One region of the Peribacillus sp. P4_B1 genome, then DNA from elsewhere that is predicted to be linked to it. Evidence: riboswitches for the same ligand, from Rfam matches in the RefSeq annotation. Region 1 holds a riboswitch; the other holds the start of a gene.

Region 1 (4,738 bases):
AGGCGGCCTTATCTCTTTCGAATTGCATGGTACAAAACAGGAAGCACAGGAATTCCTCAATAAATTGAAACTTATCAAAATTGCCGTCAGTCTAGGGGATGCCGAGACATTGATCCAGCATCCCGCTACCATGACGCATTCTGCCGTTCCTGAAGAATCGCGGGAACAAATGGGCATCAGTGACCAACTGGTCCGTCTCTCAGTTGGCCTTGAAGCTTGGCAGGACATCTGGCACGATCTTCAGCAAGCCTTTTAGACCACTAGATTTCCCTATCAGTTCTTCCGATTTTTAATGAAGGTCGTGGCGACACGATAAAAATGAGAGCAGCCAGAATATAAGAAATGTCTGTGATTACCTGGTAGGGCGCACCATTTCGGATCCCGATGCTAATGAACGTCCAAACGAATACGAGAGGATAGCACCAATCCCGGTTTTTACCAGCAAAGACAAAGGCCAGGATTGTTGCTGCAATCAGCAAAACGATCGTCCAAGCTACACTGGAAATCCCAAAACCGTCCCATTCGATATAGGTAAGGTAATAAGAAATGTCGGCGATGGCTGCAACACTCACCCAGCCGGTATAAACGGAAAACGGAAATAGGTCGAAAGGATTATGCTCCACTTTTTTAATGCTTGTTGAACTGACCAATAATATAGCCAAAAGAGCAATGATAATGAATACGGATAACAAAAATCGTTCGTAATGCCAAGCCAAAAGCCAAGCGCCATTTAGGACACAGCTTAAAGCGAACCAAGGGAAGAATGCCTTATTGGCAGGGCTGTTTTGATGTTTACTTAAAAACTGCCTGAATACCCAGATGGCGAGCAGAAAATAGATTAAACCCCATATGGAAAATACATAACTGGCAGGAGTGAAGAGGACATCCAGTTTATCGGAAATCTCTCCAGATGTTCGGCCGTTCAAAGGCAGGAAATTGGCTAAAAAATTCATCGTGACGACGAATAGAAAGAAAAGCAAATTGTTGATGGCGATAATCTTGGGCTTCCTCCTTGTTTGAATTGTAATCCCTATAACCTATTCCACCAATTAGGCCCGGTTAACCTTTTGGAGCACATCGAAGTTACTTGGAGCGGAATTTCATTTTTCCATAAAGTGAGGGAGTTCCTGTAACAAATGAACCATTTAAGTTTAGAAATTTTACATCCTCACTTTAAGGTGATAAAATATTCAAAGATTCATATTATTTTAGTCCTTCGGGGTCGGGTGAAAATCCCAACCGGCGGTGATGAAGAAATTCTAAGCCCGCGAGCCTGATAAAGGCAGGATTTGGTGAGATTCCAAAGCCGACAGTAAAGTCTGGATGGGAGAAGGACGTGTGGAACCCAAGTGTATACGTACGCCTAATTTTTCAAAAAAGAAAATATTGGGCTTTTTAGGTATACAGTTTTTTTCACTCATTTCTCCTGTTAACTCCTTAGGTCATCCTAAGGGGTTTTTTATATTTTATAAAAGGGGGAAAAACATGTTTACGGGAATCATCGAGGATATCGGTACCGTCCATTCCTTGAAAAAAGGGAAAAGCAGTATGGAGTTGTCGATCCGTTCTGAAAAAATCCTTGAAGATGTTCATCTGGGGGATAGTATTTCAGTCAACGGGGTCTGCTTAACGGTAACGTCCTTCACGAAAAGTTTGTTTACGGTCGACGTAATGCCGGAAACGGTCAAAGCTTCCTCGATCCGGACGTTAAAATTGGGATCACCTGTGAATCTCGAACGAGCCATGAGTGCACAGGGTAGGTTTGGCGGTCATTTTGTTTCAGGTCATATCGACGGGACCGGAACAATCATAAAAAAAGAACGAAAAGAAAATGCCGTATATTATGTAATCCAATTGGAAGAAGGGCTCAGTGCCTTTTGCATTCCAAAAGGCTCTGTAGCCATTGATGGAACGAGCCTGACGATATTTGGAATTGAACGAAACCTTTTGACTGTATCTCTGATTCCATTGACTCATCAGGACACCGTATTGGGACAAAAAGCGGCTGGCGATATCGTTAACATTGAAAACGACATGATAGGGAAATATATTATACATCAAATGAAAAATGGCGATTCAAAACCAGGACTGAATTTAGAGTTTTTGGCAGAGCACGGATTCTAATAAAAGGGCGGTGTAATGATGTTCCATACAATTGAAGAAGCGATCGAGGATTTGAAAGCTGGCAAGGTAGTAATCGTATCCGATGATGAAGACCGTGAAAACGAAGGGGATTTCGTCTTGTTGGCCGAAAAGGCTACGCCGGAAGCGATCAATTTCATGGCGACTCATGGACGAGGTTTGATATGTACAACCATTACAGAAGAACTGGCAGGGAAATTGAACCTGCATCCTATGGTAGGAGAAAATACCGATCATCATGGTACTGCCTTTACGGTTAGTGTCGATCATAAAAGCACTTCCACAGGAATAAGTGCTTTTGAACGGTCCTTGACCATTCTTGAGCTTCTTAAAGAAGATTCGGTTGCTGAAGATTTTCAAAGGCCTGGTCACACTTTTCCGATAGTCGCTAAAGAAGGCGGCGTATTAAGGAGGGCAGGACATACGGAGGCTTCGGTGGATTTGGCAAAATTATGCGGTGCCGCTCCAGCTGGTGTCATATGTGAAATCATGAATGATGATGGATCGATGGCACGCGTATCCGATTTAGAAGTCATCGCTGGGAAATTCAACCTGAAGTTCATTACGATAGCCGATTTGATTCGGTATCTTGAACAAAGTGATACAATCGGGAAACAGGCACTTGAACTGAACATCCCGAATGCTTAAAGATTTTTAGCTAAATTAATCTTTAAATGAAAAAAATGATATTTTTTTAAAATTAGGAGGAATTGGACATGGGGAAAGTTATTGAAGCACAATTAATAGGATCAGGATTGAAAGTCGGAATCGTGGTAGGAAGATTTAATGAGTTTATCACAAGCAAGCTTTTAGGAGGGGCATTGGATGGCCTTAAGCGTCATGGCGTTGATGAAAATGATGTTGACATCGCGTGGGTGCCGGGTGCTTTCGAACTTCCGTTAATTGCGAAGAAACTTGTGAATACGGGTAAATATGATGCGGTTATCGGACTTGGAACGGTAATCAGGGGTGCCACTTCACATTATGATTATGTCTGCAATGAAGCAGCTAAAGGTATGGCTTCCGTTTCCTTGGACACAGGTGTACCGGTTATCTTCGGTTTGTTGACAACTGAGAACATTGAACAAGCCATTGAACGTGCCGGAACAAAGTCAGGTAACAAAGGCTATGAAGCTGCCGTTAGTGCCATTGAAATGGCCAACCTTGGAAAATTGATAGAACAGTGATTTCACATCAGGAAAGCCGCAGGGAATAACATTCCCTGCGGCTTTTTGATGTGCCGGATTTTAAGGTCAATGAAGCATTTGTGACTTCCTATTTTTCCCCTGTTGTATGGACAATCTTGAAAATGGATAAGGCCACTTATTGGGAGGGACCTAGAAAGATGGATAGGGTAAGACTTTAAGTAGTCACTAACGGGGAGATGCCAGAATCATTAAAGGTTAACTGTGCTGCCCTGTCAGTTTTAAAGGAATACATGGAAATACAATTTCAAAGTAATGTGTTTTCATTATATTTGGGTATAATTTCTGTGAAATAATGAATCATTAGTGGTTTTTCGAAAAAAAAACGAACAAAAGCATCGCGTAATGAAAGCATGATAAAATATGCGGATATGATTATGCTACAATTGTAAAGATTGCAATTGAAATTCCTGTCTTTAGGGAAAAGTAAAATTATTAGTTATTAGGAGGGGTTTGTGTGTACCATCTCTTTACACATAATGATTTAGATGGAGTCGGCTGCGGCATTGTCGCTAAGCTGGCATTCGGAGAAGAAGTAGTGGTTAGTTATAATTCAATCGGTCGCCTTAATCAAAATGTAGGAGCATTTCTTGAGCAGGCAAAGATTGAGGATACATTGATTGTTACTGATCTATCGGTTGATGAAGATAACGAAAAAATGATTACGCAGTTTGTGGAAGACGGAGGCAAAGCGCTTCTGATCGATCATCATAAGTCAGCACTGCATTTGAACGAGCATGATTGGGCATCTGTAACTGTCGAACAGGAAGACGGTAAACAGACGGCAGCAACTTCATTATTCTATCAGTATGCAGTTGAAAATAAATTGCTGGAACCTTCAAATATTGTCGCTGAATTCGTTGAATTGGTCCGTCAATACGATACTTGGGAATGGGAAGTAAATAAAAATTCAACGGCAAAACGGTTGAATGACCTGTTTTTCATGATTCCGATAGAGGAATTCGAAATGAAAATCGCAAATAAGCTTTCTACTGCTGAAAGTTTCACTTTTGACGAAGTGGAGCAAACGCTTCTAAATGTAGAAGAAAGTCGAGTAGATCGGTACATAAACAGGAAAAAAAGAGAAGTTTATCAAGCTACGGTCGGTCCACATACAGCTGGTGTGGTCCACGCAGAGTCATATCACTCAGAACTTGGAAACGAACTGTCGAAAGAATTCTCACATTTGGATTATATCGCAATCCTGATGGTCGGAAGTAAAAGAATCAGCTTCCGGACAATCCACGATGACATAGATGTTTCTGAAGTTGCTGGCAAGTACGATGGGGGTGGCCATCAAAAAGCCGCAGGTTGTACCATGTCCGAAAAGGCATATAGTCAATATGTCGAAAAGACCTTCTATGCCGAGCCCCTTAAACGAGATGCACATA
Region 2 (8,292 bases), on a different contig from region 1:
CCAAATACTTTAGCACGTTTGGCAATTTCCCCTCCGATACGTCCAAAGCCGACTATACCCAATGTTTTGCCGCGAAGTTCCGTTCCTGTATATGAAGAACGTTTCCACTCCCCATTCTTTAATGAAGCATAAGCTTGCGGAATATGTCGCATCATGGAAGCCATCATCGCAAATGTATGTTCTGCTGTTGAAATGGTATTTCCGTCGGGTGCATTAACCACGACAATTCCGCGTTTTGTCGCTGCGGGGATGTCTATGTTATCGACGCCGACACCAGCGCGTGCTATGATTTTCAACTGCGGCATACGGTTCATTAAATCTTCCGTTACCTTCGTTGCACTTCTTACAAGTATTGCATCAATCCGATCAAGTTCATTTGCCGCTTCCTCTACTGTCTTCTGAATAAGAAGAATATGGGATGCCTCTGATAGCGGTCCGAGTCCTTCTGGTTTGATGGCATCTGCCACTAAAATCCGATACATGCTAAACACCTTCCTAGGGGAGAATAATTATCTTAAATTTCAGTTAATTTTACAATTGAAATGGTAATTATGTCAATTTGACTTAAATGGATGTAAGCGCTTAAAACAATAATTATCATCCTGATCGTGTGTGGAAGGCCGCCATAATATTGGCTTCCTCATCGATTGCTAAAAAAGAAAAATTATTTACATTATTCCGAATTATCATTTTGTATATCCAATTATTGTTTTAAACCTTTTAATCTATAAATGGACATTCACCATGACGATAGATATTCATCCTAACTGCATGTAACAGAGAAAAAATACTTTTCGGTCCTTCCTTATCTTCTCGAGTAGACAAGTACCATTACCTCTGCTCTTCTGACGATTCAGCTGAATACTGGCCAGGTTACCCAGACGTCTGGGCTTGCTGTTACTGAAGTTTCTCTTTCTTCATATAATAAGTATTTATATAATCTATATTTCTCCTACCGCCTTCTATGTTTTTCTCCTGTCTAATTCCGGTAATTCAAAGCTCATTGTCTTCTCACATTTTCCAAAGAGGGCATAAGAATAACAATAAGAAAATCGAGATAAAAGTATTTTGCAAAAATTGTTCCTTTAAATAAGCTATCTTCCGCACGCTCAATTTTCATCAAAAAGAATATAAGCTAAAGGGGCAATCTGCGCAGGGATTTTAATAGGTTAAAAAGTTTTGGAACTTCATTTTGCAGCATTTGCATAAATTAAAATGGATCCCATTTAATGAGTAACTATTTTTGTCCGAAAATAGTTACTTTTTTTGTGTCAAGGTTTAGATGCGCTTTAACATAGGTGGAAAAATGGTTTTTTATTTGCTTAGCCATGTATGAAGGCCATCTTAAAAATCACTTTATTCCTGAACTCTTCGAAAAATAAATCTTTTTCATCTCGATGAGTCCCATAAAAAACACTTCAAGATAAAGGCCTGGCTGATGGGACAATAAAAAATATATAACCTTGTGCAAACTTCATTTAAAAAGAACTACTTATAAAGAATCCTTTTTTCCTGTTGGATAAAAGCTCAAAACCACTGGTAAGCCCAAAGTGGATTACTGGACCAAAGATAAAGTAAGTAAGTCTTAGCGGATTGGTTTGGAGCAAATGATAAAAAGGTTAAAGGCGGAAATTTATTTCTTGCTTTTTTAAATGTGCATGATAAAATCAAATAAATTAAGTGGTGGAGAAACGGTAGGTTTTTGGTAGGAAACTTGGTTGGAAAAGCGGGTTTTCAAAGGGGATTAGTGGAAACACATTAAATCGCCTATATGAATAAACTGCTGATACAAAGCTACTTAACGCACCTTTCGGAAACGAAAGGAAACTAAAAATTTTATAGGTCTATCTTCGGGGCGGGGTGCAATTCCCCACCGGCGGTGATGAAGGAAGTTCTCCTTCTAAGCCCGCGAGCCTTACGGGGCAGGATTTGGTGTGATTCCAAAGCCGACAGTATAGTCTGGATGGGAGAAGATGGAGGTTCCTGAGTGCGTTTCAACAGTCATTTGCTGATACGTTTGTTTGATGTAACCTTTAATTTATCCCTTTAATTCTATTGGAATTAAAGGTTTTTTTATTGAGCATCGACATCATTAAGGAACACTAACCTCTTTTCAGGTAGATCGGAAAAGAAGGAGAGAGAACTATGAAAAAGAATAAAGTGAAAAAAACGGTCACACTGGCAATGATGGGAAGCATTTCTTATTTATTGATGCTTTTGAATTTTCCGTTTCCAGGATTTCCACCTTTTCTGAATGTTGATTTTAGCGACATACCAGCATTGATGGCGGCATTGATTTTTGGTCCTATGGCAGGTATTCTAGTTGAATTTCTTAAAAACCTATTGGATTTAGTCATGACAGGGACCGTGACAGCTGTACCTGTGGGGCATATTGCTAACTTTATAGCTGGAATACTGTTTGTCTTGCCAACTTATTATGTATTTCAGAAAATCAATTCAAAAAAAGGGATGACGTTCGCTTTACTTGCGGGAACAGTTTCCATGGCAGTATTTATGAGTGTTTTAAACTATTATGTCTTTTTACCGGCTTATACCTTCTTTATGGGATGGGATGCAATGTCGGCACCCGAATCAAGAAAGCTAATCACGACGGCAATCTTGCCTTTCAATGTAATTAAAGGCGTGCTTATAACATCTGTATTCATGTTGTTGTTCATTAAATTACAGGCATGGATCAATAAGCAAACATTATATAAAAATGCTTAATGGCATTTACGATAGAAACATAAAAACAACCGATATCCAAATTCGGTTGTTTTTTATGTCCGTTTAATTTGGCAGGGGAAGATGCAATGAAATTGACAAAAAAAAAGCCATTCTCGATTGAAAATGGCTTGTATCTTTATTCGAATTTTAGTGCATCCCCGTCAAATGCCTCATCAGCAACTTTAATAGAATCCGTTGGACATCCTTCAAATGCATCCATCATGTCATCTATAAGTACATCTGGAATTTCAACGATTCCCTCGTTATCGTCAAGGGTAACAAATGCAATCCCTTCGTCATCATAATCATATATATCTGGTGCTGCTGCTCCGCAAGCGCCACAAGCGATGCATGTTTCTTTATCCACAATAGTAAATTTAGCCATGAATATAACCCCTCCTAAGTTGATAGACAACTGATAATCTTTTTATTTCAGATTATTATCTCTTTCTTATTGTAAGACCGAATGCCAAACTTTTCAATAGAAATTGTATTGATAATAACTATCATGTAGCAGGATGTCAACGAAAATCATCGAAATAATTAACATGGCCCTTTCCATGATGCGTCATTTAGTCACATAATTTCCCTTGTTTTCATCAATAATAACGGCGATTTTTGCAGTTTTTTGTTACAATAGGTTTATTGGATAAATGAAACAAGGATGTGAGTCCCATGAAAAATTATCTACAGGCAATCATTCTATATGCGATAAAAAAATTTCAAGGTGAACGTTCCATTTATGCTATATACCATATGCTTCAGGGGAAGAAGTCGTCACAAACAATCCAGGATGCCCATTTATTCGGGTTGACGAATATATTTGGGACAATACCACGATTTACCCGTCAGCAGTTAAATCAAAACATTGAACAGTTCCTTGACCATGAATACATAAATACAACGGATAAATCAGATGCATTTGAAATTAGTATGCAAGGTGAGGAGATGTTAATCGATTACTTCAATGATAATCCTTTTCCGAATTTTATAAATGGTTGGAAGTATCACAATATCACCCCGGTTTTCTGGGGAAGGTTAAACTTACTCATTCAAACCATATCCCATATTGTCCACAATGAAAGACGTTTTTATCCGATACAAAGAAATCCCAAAATCCAATTTTTCGTAAAGGAATTTTTACATGCCAATCGTCAGGACCGAGAGTTGATTGCGCAACATCTATATGAAGAACTGATATCCCTTTTAGAAAGTCAAAGTGATTTGAAACGAGATGTTTTCATTATGAAATTAACTGGGACAAACAGGATTGGGCTTACGTTTGAACAGATTGCAAAAAGGAAAGATCTAGAAGAAGAGTTTATCCGCTTTACTTTCCTTGACTCGTTGCATCAAATGCTTTCTGAAATGGAAACGGGAACGGGTTACCCCCTTTTGTCAACGTTGATCTATGATTGGCAAAGGGGTGAAAATCCTCATTTGACACAATCTACACAAACTACTTTACGATACATCCAAGAAGGGAAAAACCTTGGGGAAATAGCTGAGGTCCGCCGATTGAAAGTCAACACCATTGAGGATCACCTAGTCGAAATTGTCCTATCGGATAAAAGTTTTCCGATTGCCGATTATGTGTCTCTCGACGATGAGAGGGAAATTGCAGCCGCTATTAATGAACTTGGTACGAAAAAGCTTAAGGCTATCAAGCAGATGGTCGATAATAAACAGATAAGCTTTTTCCAAATCAGGCTTGTACTTGCGAAAATAGGTGATGGATGATGAATATAGAACGTGTCCTAAAAGAAAAATTTGGATTTGATGAATTTCGTCCTGGACAAAAAGAAGTGATCGAATCATTGATGTCCGGACGTCATACATTAGCGATGCTACCCACCGGATCCGGTAAATCATTGTGTTATCAGCTGCCGGCTTACCTTTTAAATAAGACTGTCCTAATTGTCTCCCCATTATTATCATTAATGCAGGATCAGGCAGATCAGCTGAAGATGAGTGGCGAAAAAAGCGTATTGACCCTCAATTCTTTTTTGACGCTAAATCAAAAAAGGAAAGCTCTCGATCGATTACATAGTTATCGTTTTATCTTTTTATCTCCTGAAATGCTAAGTCTTGAGAGTGTGCTAAAATCCTTGAAATCGATAGAAATCGGTTTGTTCGTCATAGATGAAGCACACTGCATCTCACAATGGGGTTACGATTTCCGTCCGGATTATTTGAATTTAGGAGAAGTGAGGCGTGAGTTGAACAATCCGTTGACGCTTGCCCTGACAGCAACTGCAACCACTGAAGTCCGAAGGGACATCGTAAGTAAACTCGAAATTGGTCAAGCCGAAGAAATCGTCTCATCTGTTGATCGGGAAAATATTGTAATAATTGTCGAGCGCCTGATCAGTTACGATGAAAAGCTATCCCGTGTACTGGAGCTTGTCAGGAAATTGACAGGGAGCGGTATTATTTATTTTTCATCTAAAAAGGTTGCGGAATCGGTCGCTGGGTTTTTACAGGAAAACGGGATTGACAGTGTCAATTATTATCACGGTGGCATGGAACAGGAACAAAGGATGCTCATTCAGCAGCAATTCATTTCTGGTCAGTTGAAAATTATATGTGCAACAAGTGCTTTTGGAATGGGTGTAAATAAATCGGATGTCAGATACGTTATCCATTTTCATATGCCATCCACGATGGAAGCATATCTTCAGGAGATAGGCAGGGCGGGACGAGATCGGAAACAAAGTGTCGCTGTCTTATTATATGGCGAAGGGGATGAAGGGCTTCCCTTGCGTTTGATGGAACAACAGTTACCTACGGATATGCAAATCGAGGGTGTTTGTTCTTTCCTTAATGCTTCACAAAAGGGTTTGGCGAATTTCACCCTATCAGAAAAAGAACAGCTGTCTCAATCTTTTTCTTTGAACGATATCCAACTTCGTTTTTTTACCCAGCTCATTAATGGAACTAAAAATCCTTTAGACCAAATGTCAGAAATGAAAGAGTATTGCCAAAAGAGGAAATCCGGTAATCAAGAAAAGCTGCATAAATTCCTTCATTGGTTATATGCACGTGAATGTCGCCGTATAGGGATACTGCACTACTTTGAAGAAAAGCAGCGAGTAGTGAACCCCATTTGCTGTGATATCTGTGGAATGGATGCCGAAAAAATGGCTGATGTATGGCCGGAAGTTAAGGTTGATCCAGTTAATCCCTTTTCCACGTGGAAAAATGAATTGGCTTTAATCTTATTAAAGAAGGAAAATGGGAATGAAAAATAAGCAAGCTGAATTAATTAAACAACTAACAGACAAGCAGTTGCTATATAATTTGTTTCTTACACAAATTATTCTCTTAACGTTAGCCGCTTTTTTAGGTATTATTTTATTTGAGGACCGTTCTGCTTTTTTCGACTTATTTATCTTTGATGACCTGAATATTTTGCTGATTGGAATTCCCGCTGGAGTCATTGTCTTGTTATTTGACATTTTATTGATGAGAGTGACACCATCTTCCTATCAGGATGATGGTGGTATTAACGAACGCATTTTCAGTAACTTGTCATACCAGATGATTTTTGTCGTTGCTTTAGTGGTAGCTATAAGCGAAGAATTATTATTTCGTGGAGTGTTGCAAACACATTTGGGATTGCTATGGACGAGCCTGATTTTTGCAGCCGTTCATTATCGTTACCTTTTTAATTGGTTTTTATTTTTAAATGTTTTGGTTTTGAGCTTCTTTATCGGTTTTCTATTTGAAATGACTAATAATATCATCGTGACGATTACGGCCCACTTTTTGATTGACTTTATCCTTGGTGTTCTAATCAGGAGCAAAAAGCAAAGAGGGTTGAGCAAGAAAGGGGGTGACTTGAATGAGCCGAGTCCAAAAGAATGAAAAAGAAAACGACCAGGCTGGTGAACTTCGTTCGCGAATTGAACGTCAGAAGGCTAAGTCATCATTGCCCAAGCGCAGTAAAGTCCACCAAAATAAAAAGAAAAAAAGTAAAGTGAAGATTAAGTTTCCAATGATACAATTATTAGCGTTATTTTTTATTTTGCTTCCAATTGGGTTTTACAGCCTTTATACATATCTTCAGCATAGACCTGTACATGATACAAAAAGTGACCAAGTCGTCATTGATGAAAATAAGGGAGACGAGGATAAAGAAACGATTCCAACTACAGCAACTGCAGCTGATTTAAAGGAAAAGAAAGAGAAAGCGTCGGCAAAGGCTGAAGCGGAGAAAGAAAAAGAAGAAGCTGAAGCTAAAGCTAAAGCTAAAGCAGAGGAAGAAGAGAAGCGGAAAGGCGCAAAAGAGGAGCAAGCAAAGAAAAAGGCAGAAGAAAAGGCAAAAGCACAGCAAGTAGCAGAAGAAAAGGCAAAAGCACAGCAAATAGCTGACGAAAAAGCAAAAGCACAGCAAATAGCTGATGAAAAAGCAAAGAGGGAAGCAGCCGAAAAGAAAGTGACAGCCGAACGCGTTCAAGACGCGAAACCGAATAAAGATGATTACAAGGTTCTCTTACATACTGTACAAGGTGAGGAAACATTATTCCGCATCTCCATGAACTACTACAAATCACAGGAAGGCATTGCCCTTATCAGGGAGTGGAATGGGCTGAATGGCAATGAAATCTCCAAGGGTCAGGTGTTAAAAATACCGATCAAGAAATAATGATGGCACCCTGTCTTTAGAGGCAGGGTGTTTTTGTTAAATGTTTGGCTTGTTTTTAGGATGTAAACTTGACAGGTACTTTATCATTTTTTCCTGGACAGCTTCATATCATGATTTGTAAGAGTAGAGGAGGAAATGCGATGGAATCGACAATCATTTTATTGGATGAAAAAACCGATCAAGCAACAAAACAAATGCTTCAGAATGTTGTGGGTCGAAAAAAAAAGTTCGAGGCTCTTAAAAAGAAGCATCTTCAAAGCTTGTGGGCAACCATGATTGTTGCTGCCCTTTTTTTGGTGTATCTTTATTTTTATATCGTTGTACCTTATTCCTATTCCTTTTTTAGTATGTTTAGTGTTTTCGTCGACCATTTTAGCCATTTCCTTTTTTTGGCGGCCGCCATTGGCCTATATGGATATATGGTATTAATTAAAAAAAAGCTTGATAAAGCAGAAAAGGAGTTTCAGCTTCTTCGCTGCGAAATTATTAATAAAAGCAAGCAATTATGGGAAAAAGAGGAAGAATGGAAAAATCGACATAAAGTATTTGAAATGATGAAAAAAAATTATGATATTAACTTATATCATGAAAATAAATGAATGATCACGTTAAAAATCATATTTGATTGCGAGTAATTTTGTTTTATGGTTATATGAAGGTAACTCTTGGGATTAGGATGGAAAGAAGGTTTAACGAAGGATGTTATTGGTATCTGGATTACTATTAGTCATCATTTTACTGATAGTTGCCACGATCATTTATATGTGGCGTACTGCTAAGCAAGATAGGCTGATTTTTCAAGATTTATATTTCAAAGACTTTCCTGAAGGGTTTGGCGATATGCGGATTTTCTTCATATCCGATCTTCATCGACGGATCATATCGGATAAATTAATTGAGGGTGCCCGTGACAAGGC

The links. A riboswitch is a leader RNA that binds a small molecule or an ion and turns the genes downstream of it on or off. The one in region 1 is predicted to bind FMN.
Region 2: another riboswitch for FMN. It lies ahead of AC1DVK_RS09030 (ECF transporter S component); the one in region 1 lies ahead of ribE (riboflavin synthase).

The regions. Positions count from the first base shown of each region.
Region 1 covers NZ_JBFUHM010000040.1:16,161-20,898, reverse strand. Annotated here, with positions in the region: gene megL (methionine gamma-lyase) at 1-256, shown strand, start outside; gene AC1DVK_RS19770 (tryptophan-rich sensory protein) at 261-953, opposite strand; FMN riboswitch at 1,209-1,339, shown strand; gene ribE (riboflavin synthase) at 1,486-2,124, shown strand; partial or broken gene ribB (3,4-dihydroxy-2-butanone-4-phosphate synthase) at 2,143-2,781, shown strand; gene ribH (6,7-dimethyl-8-ribityllumazine synthase) at 2,859-3,329, shown strand; gene AC1DVK_RS19750 (DHH family phosphoesterase) at 3,805-4,738, shown strand, end outside.
Region 2 covers NZ_JBFUHM010000012.1:1,367-9,658, forward strand. Annotated here, with positions in the region: gene serA (phosphoglycerate dehydrogenase) at 1-482, opposite strand, end outside; FMN riboswitch at 1,843-1,979, shown strand; gene AC1DVK_RS09030 (ECF transporter S component) at 2,146-2,727, shown strand; gene AC1DVK_RS09035 (ferredoxin) at 2,864-3,112, opposite strand; gene AC1DVK_RS09040 (YpbB family protein) at 3,403-4,467, shown strand; gene AC1DVK_RS09045 (RecQ family ATP-dependent DNA helicase) at 4,467-5,978, shown strand; gene AC1DVK_RS09050 (CPBP family intramembrane glutamic endopeptidase) at 5,968-6,594, shown strand; gene AC1DVK_RS09055 (LysM peptidoglycan-binding domain-containing protein) at 6,572-7,375, shown strand; gene AC1DVK_RS09060 (YpbF family protein) at 7,516-7,974, shown strand; gene AC1DVK_RS09065 (metallophosphoesterase) at 8,075-8,292, shown strand, end outside.